Regions from separate parts of the Hydrogenophaga sp. RAC07 genome, predicted to be linked through region 2. Evidence: predicted binding sites of a transcription regulator. Region 2 holds the regulator's gene; the other holds the start of a gene.
What was found. The regulator FNR, encoded in region 2, switches genes on or off when oxygen is low (the NO sensors DNR and NnrR bind a similar motif). The targets are predictions, from matches to a motif close to TTGATNNNNATCAA.
Positions count from the first base shown of each region.

Region 1 (3,400 bases), 1.4 Mb from region 2:
TGGGCGTGTGCACCTCACGCTGCAAAGCACCTGGAACGGCCGCAAGGTCGGCATGTGCGAAGCCGGCCCCGAGATGACCTTCCACTTCGGGCAACTGATCGCCCACATCTGCAAGACGCGCAACGTGCGCGCCGGCTCCATCGTGGGCAGCGGCACGGTGAGCAACAAGAGCGTGGAGGTGGACGGCCGCAAGGAATGGCCCAAGGGCTACAGCTGCATCGCCGAGAAGCGCGCGATCGAAACCATCCTTGATGGCCAGCCATCCACCGCCTTCATGAAGTTCGGCGACACCATCCGCATCGAGATGAAGGGCAAGGACGGTCAGAGCATCTTCGGTGCGATCGACCAGAAGATTTCACCGCTGGCATGACCATCCCAGGGCACCGCGGAACCGGCTTTGCCGGGCCGCCAGTGCCGCCCCTGGAGGGGTCGCGCGCAGCGCGGCGGGGGGAGTCAGTCAGCTGGCGTAAACCGCGTCGAGCGAAGCAAACCCCTTGACCTCGATCGGGTTGCCGAAGGGGTCGCAGAAGAACATCGTCCATTGCTCGCCTGGTTGCCCTTCAAAGCGCACCTGGGGCGGCAGCACGAACTCGACACCGGCTTGCTCGAGGCGTTCGGCGAGCGCTTTCCATTCGGGCAGCAACAACACCAGACCGAAGTGCGGCATGGGCACCAGGTGCTCGCCCACACGCCCGGTGCGCGTGGTCTTGAACGGTTCGCCCAGGTGCAGCGAGATCTGGTGGCTGAAGAAGTCAAAGTCGACCCAGGTGTCGGTGCTGCGCCCCTCGGTGCAAGCGAGCACACCGCCGTAGAAGCGGCGCGCCTCCATCAGGTCGGTCACATGGAAGGCGAAATGGAACAGGCTTCGGGTGGACAGTGTGGTGGCTGGGTCGTTCATGCCGTCAGCATACCCAGTCGCGGCAGGCCTCAGTGCTCCGCCTTGGTCTGGCAGTCAATACAGCGCATGGCCGTGGGGTTGGCATGCAGTCGTGCGGCGGGGATGGACACACCGCAATCGACACACAGACCAAAGCTGCCGTCGGCGATGCGCTTGAGCGCGGCGTCGATCTCGATCAGTTCGGCCGACTCGCGCTCCTCCAGTGCAAAGCTCAGCTCGCGCTCGGTGTTGGCCTGGGCTTGGTCGTCGCTGCCATTGCCGAGCGCTTCGGCCGCCGATTCCGCCCGGCTCATGGCCCCGCCGTGCTGGGCGCGCAACTGGGCGAGCAAGTCGGTGCGCATCTCCTGAAGCTGGGCGGTGAAGGTGTCGGATATGTGGGCGGTCATTCGGTTCTCCTCAAGAAATGCAGGCCGTGTGATGACCTTGTGCATGTTTCATGTTGCGCCTTTCAGCGCCCGCCCGCCTTGATGCACGTCAATCACAATCGACCGGCTGGAAGGGTGCGCAACGTACCCCTGATTCATAACCCGATTCCCCGAGGAGACCCTGATGACCACCGTGGATTACAGCCGCTACCAGACCCTGGACATCACCCGCCGAGGACCCGACGTGGACGGTGTGCCCTCCGTGCTCGACATCCGCATGCGCGCCGACGGACCCGGCGGCAACGGCAAGCTGCCCACCGCCGGCCATGAGGGCCACTGGGAACTGAGCGAGATCTGGCGCGACGTGGGACGCGACGACAGCGTGCGTTGCGCTGTGCTGCGCGGCAGCGGCCTCGGCTTTTCGGGTGGGGGTGATCTTGCGCTGGTGCAAGACATGGCGACCGACTTCGAGGTGCGCACACGCGTGTGGAAGGAGGCGCGCGACCTGGTCTACAACGTGATCAACTGCGACAAACCCATCGTGAGCGCCATGCACGGCCCGGCCGTGGGCGCGGGCCTGGTGGCCGGCTTGCTGGCCGACATCTCGATCGCCGCGAAGAGCGCCAGGATCGTCGACGGCCACACACGCCTGGGTGTCGCCGCAGGGGATCATGCGGCCATCGTCTGGCCACTTTTGTGCGGCCTGGCCAAGGCCAAGTACTACCTGCTGCTGTGCGACCCCATCAGCGGCGAAGAAGCCGAGCGCATCGGGCTGGTGTCGTTGGCGGTGGAGGAAGACCAGTTGCTCGACAAGGCCTATGAAGTGGCCGACCGGCTGGCCAGCGGCAGCCAGACCGCGATCCGCTGGACCAAGTATTCGCTCAACAACTGGCTGCGCCAGGCCGGGCCTGCCTTCGACACCTCGCTCGCACTGGAATTCATGGGTTTTGCCGGTCCCGACGTGCGCGAAGGTGTGGCATCCTTGCGTGAACGTCGAGCCCCCCGCTACGGCGTGGACGGCTGAGACCCGGCAGCACGGCAGTCGCCCCTGAACCCCCACAGGAGACACCCATGAGCGACGCGCCCAGCAGTGGTTTTGGCAAGTTCGTGCCCGGCTTCGAGTTCCTTCAAAACCTCGCGGGCCAGGCCGCCGGTGGCGTGGCCCAGGGCATCGGACAGAACATCCCGCAGTTGCCCAACCTGGGCAGTTGGGTGGCCCCCACCTTCAACGTGGAAGACCTGGAAAAACGCATCGAGGAACTCAAGGCGGTGCATTTCTGGCTCGACCAGAATTCCAAGGCCCTGGGCGCCACGATCCAGGCGCTCGAAGTGCAGAAGATGACGCTCTCCACCCTCAAGAGCATGAACTTCAGCATGGGCGATGTGGCCAACGCGCTGAAGATCAAGGCGGCCGACACGCTGGCCAGTTTCACGGGTGCCGCGCCTGCCGCGCCCGCCCAGTTCGCGGGGCTCGAGATTCCGCCGCGCACCTACGGCAACGCGCCTGTGGCCGAACCCGATGAGGCCGCAGAGGAAGAAGAGGAAGAACCAGCGCCGGAGCCGGCACCGCGCAGCAAGGTCCGAAAAACGGCTGCCGCCGCACCGCCGGCCACCGGTGGCGTGGTCGACCCGATGCAGTGGTGGGGCGCCATTTCGCAGCAGTTCCAGCAGATCGCCGGCAACGCCATGAAAGACGTGGCCAAACAGACCGCGCTGGACACCACGCGCCAGGTGGCCTCGGGCCTGACCGACCAGGCGGTGAAAGCCGCCACCGGCATGGCCGGCAAGGCCGCGCGCAGCATCGGCGGCTCGGTGGCGCGCAACGTGGGCACAGCCGCCGGCGTGGGCCGCGCGGCTGCGAGGGCCGTGACCGCGCCCGCCAAAAAGGCAGCGCCCCGGCCGGCGGCCAAGAAAGCGCCCACGCGCGCATCAGCGGCCAAGACGCCGACCCGCGCTGCCGCGGCGCAACCCATGGCCGCGGGCGACTGGACCATGCCGACCGCGTTTTTCCCCGGCTTTGCCGCACTGCAGCCTGCTGCGCCGCAGGCCAGACCCCCACGCAAAGCCGCTGCCAAAAAAGGCGGCGCCCGCAAGACCACATCCCCGAAACCCGCTGCCCGCAAAACCGCAGCTGCCA
Region 1 is NZ_CP016449.1:120,211-123,610, forward strand. It holds gene BSY239_RS00475 (fumarylacetoacetate hydrolase family protein) at 1-370, shown strand, start outside; gene BSY239_RS00480 (VOC family protein) at 458-898, opposite strand; gene BSY239_RS00485 (TraR/DksA family transcriptional regulator) at 928-1,284, opposite strand; gene BSY239_RS00490 (enoyl-CoA hydratase/isomerase family protein) at 1,457-2,287, shown strand; gene BSY239_RS00495 (PhaM family polyhydroxyalkanoate granule multifunctional regulatory protein) at 2,335-3,400, shown strand, end outside.
Region 1: BSY239_RS00485 (TraR/DksA family transcriptional regulator) is a predicted target of FNR. The motif match lies at 1,363-1,376, and genes of this name have one in related genera.

Region 2 (3,400 bases):
GGTGGCGCCGATGCGGCCGATGGCGGAGACGCCGAGCGCGATCAGGTCGCAGTCGGGCTGGGTGCTGTAGCCCTGGAAGTTGCGGTGCAGCCGGCCCTGGCGCTTGGCCACGGCCAGCGCGTCGGTGGGCAGTGCAAAGTGGTCCATGCCCACGTACACGTAGCCGGCGTCCTGCAGGGCGTCGAGTGAGGCCGAAAGCATGGACAGTTTGGCGCCGCCGCTGGGCAGTTCGGCGGCAATGATGCGCCGCTGCGGCTTGAAGCGCGACGGCAAGTGGGCGTAGGCGTAGAGCGCAATGCGGTCGGGCCGCAGGTCGTTGACCTGGGCGAGCGTGCGCGCAAACGACTCGGGCGTCTGCAGCGGCAGGCCGTAGATCAGGTCCACGTTGATGGACTCGAAGCCGATGCGCCGCGCGGCGGCCACCAGCGCAAACACCTGCTCGGCGGGCTGGATGCGGTGCACCGCCTTCTGCACCGTGGGATCGAAGTCCTGCACACCGAAACTCAGGCGGTTGAAGCCCAAGCGCGCCAGCGTGCGCAGGCGCTCTTCGGTCACGGTGCGCGGGTCCACCTCGATCGAATATTCGCCGCCGGGCACCAGCGTGAAGTGCGAGCGCAGCATGCTCATGAGGTCTTCGAGTTCGGCGTCCGACAGGAAAGTCGGCGTGCCGCCACCCAGGTGCAACTGCGACACGTGTTGCCCGGGGCCCACGTGCGCCACCTGCAACTCGACCTCCAGCGCCAGGTAGCGCAAGTACTCGGCCGCGCGGTCGTGGTGCTTGGTGATCACCTTGTTGCAGGCGCAGTAGTAACAGACCGATTCGCAAAAAGGTATGTGCACGTAGAGCGAGAGCGGCAACGCCATGGAGCCCGCCTTGCGCTGCTCCAGCGCCTGGACGTAGTCGTCCTCGGTGAAGGCTTCAACGAACCGGTCGGCTGTGGGGTACGAGGTGTAGCGCGGTCCGGGAATGTCGAAACGGCGCAGCAGATCGTCGGAAATGGTGTGGCTCAAGGGGTGTCTCCCAATCTAGGGAGCCACTGTGCAACAGGCCCCGCGCGCGGGCCTTGATCTTCATCAAGCAGCGCAGCATGATCCGCAAGACACCACCATCGACTCCCCACGGGGGTATGCTGTGGCCTGTCACACATTCCCCGGATTCTGTATGGATGCCCACACGATCAAAGTTGCCTGCTCCAGCTGCAACCTTCGCGAACTCTGCCTGCCCATGGGTTTGAACGCGGACGAGATGGTCAAGCTGGACCGCGTGATCTCCACCCGCAAGCGCATCAAGCGTGGTCAGGCGTTGTTCAACGTGGGCGACAAGTTCACGTCGCTCTATGCCGTGCGCTCGGGCTTCTTCAAGACCTGTGTGACCACGGCCGATGGCCGCGACCAGGTGACGGGCTTCCAGATGACGGGCGAAATCATCGGCATGGACGGCATCGTGAGCGACCACCATTCCTGCGACGCCGTGGCACTGGAAGACGCCGAGGTCTGCATCATGCCGTTCGACCAGGTGGAAGAGCTTTCGCGCGAGTTCACCACGCTGCAGCACCACGTGCACAAGATCCTGAGCCGCGAGATCGTGCGCGACCACAGCGTGATGCTGCTGCTGGGCAGCATGCGGGCCGAAGAGCGGCTGGCTGCCTTTCTGCTGAACCTGGTGCAGCGCCTGCATGCGCGCGGCTTCTCGCAGTCCGAATTTGTTCTGCGCATGACGCGCGAAGAGATCGGCAGCTATTTGGGCATGAAGCTGGAGACCGTGAGCCGCACGTTCTCGAAGTTCGCCGAGGACGGCATCATCGACGTGAAGCAGCGCCACGTTCACATCAAGAACGTGGAAGCACTGCGCCAGATCGTCAATCCTCAAACGTGCATTTGAGGCCCCCACGCTCCGCCGCTGCGCGGGTCGCTGCCCCCCGAGGGGGCTGATCCGGCTTGGGGCGGCCCGGCGCCGGATCGCGCACCCCGCTCCCCGCTCCCCGCTACGCCGCTCAGAGCTCGGACGGCGGCAGGCTCAGCAGCGTGGTGAGCGCACTCGACGCCATCGTCAGCGCCCAGAACACAAAAAACGCCAGTGTGTAGACCGCCTCGCGCGACAGCGCCAGCGGAGCGCCAAACCAGTGCAGGTCGCTCGGGTCGACCAGCGCAAACACCACCATCTCGAGCACGGCCGCCACCAGAAAGGCGGGCCAGGCAATCACCATCAGGCGTTTTCCCCACATCGGCTGGTCTCCCCCTTGTTGTGATGGCCAATCACTCGGCCGGAATCACCGGTGAAGCCGCGTTGTTGCGCGCCTGGTGGGCCGGTTGCAGCTTGGCCAGCGCGTCGATGCGCGCCTGACCCTGCAGCGCATGGGCGGCCTTGTAGTCGCGCTGGTAGTCGGCCTTGTTGAGCACCGGATCGGCCCCGTTGATGGCGAAGAAGGCGGCCGTGAGGCTGGCCGCCACGCCCACCAGCGGCGCGCCCACCACCAGCCACATCTGTGGCGTTCGCCACCAGGCGGCTGCAGTGTCGGGTGAAGTTTTGTTTGAACTCATGGGAATCTCCTGAAATACGGCGGGTTCAGCGCGGCACGAGGAAGGCGGCCTTCTCGGTCACGCGGGCCACCTCGTCGCCGGTGGAACGGATCTCGAACTGGATCGGGTGCGAGCCGGTGGACGCGGTGCCGGGCGGGATCTGCACCCGCACCGCAGCCGATCGCACCTCGGTGGGCAACACCTCGACCTCGGTGACCGGATCGAGCGTGATGCCTGGCAGACCCGAGACGCTGATGGCATAACGCTGCGTCTCCTCGGTCGCGTTCATGATCTGCAGTCGGTACACGTTCTCGATGCGGCCCTGCTCCACCATGCGCGCCATGGAGCCGCGGTCTCGCATCACGTCCACGCGCAGCGGCGTTCGCATGTAGAGGCTCACGCCCACCGCTGTCGTGATGGTGAGCAGAATCGCCGAATACACCAGCACACGCGGACGCATGGCGCGCTTGAGCATCTGTTTCGTGTCCCAGCCCTGCTGCATGCCGTTCTGCGTCGAGAACTTGATGAGGCCGCGCGGGTAGCCCACCTTGTCCATCACGTCGTCGCACACGTCCACGCAGGCCGCGCAACCGATGCACTCGTACTGAAGACCTTTGCGGATGTCGATGCCGGTGGGGCAGACCTGCACGCACATGGTGCAGTCGATGCAGGAGCCCAGCCCCAGCGCCACCGGGTCGGCCTTTTTGGAGCGCGGGCCACGTGGTTCGCCGCGCTTCTCGTCGTAGGTCACGATCATCGTGTCCTTGTCGAACATGGCGCTCTGGAACCGCGCATACGGGCACATGTACTTGCACACCTGCTCGCGCAGAAAGCCGGCGTTGCCATACGTGGCGAAGCCGTAGAAGAACACCCAGAAGGT
Region 2 is NZ_CP016449.1:1,525,007-1,528,406, reverse strand. It holds gene hemN (oxygen-independent coproporphyrinogen III oxidase) at 1-1,011, opposite strand, end outside; gene fnr (fumarate/nitrate reduction transcriptional regulator Fnr) at 1,163-1,882, shown strand; gene BSY239_RS07170 (hypothetical protein) at 1,995-2,225, opposite strand; gene BSY239_RS07165 (hypothetical protein) at 2,257-2,541, opposite strand; gene ccoG (cytochrome c oxidase accessory protein CcoG) at 2,567-3,400, opposite strand, start outside.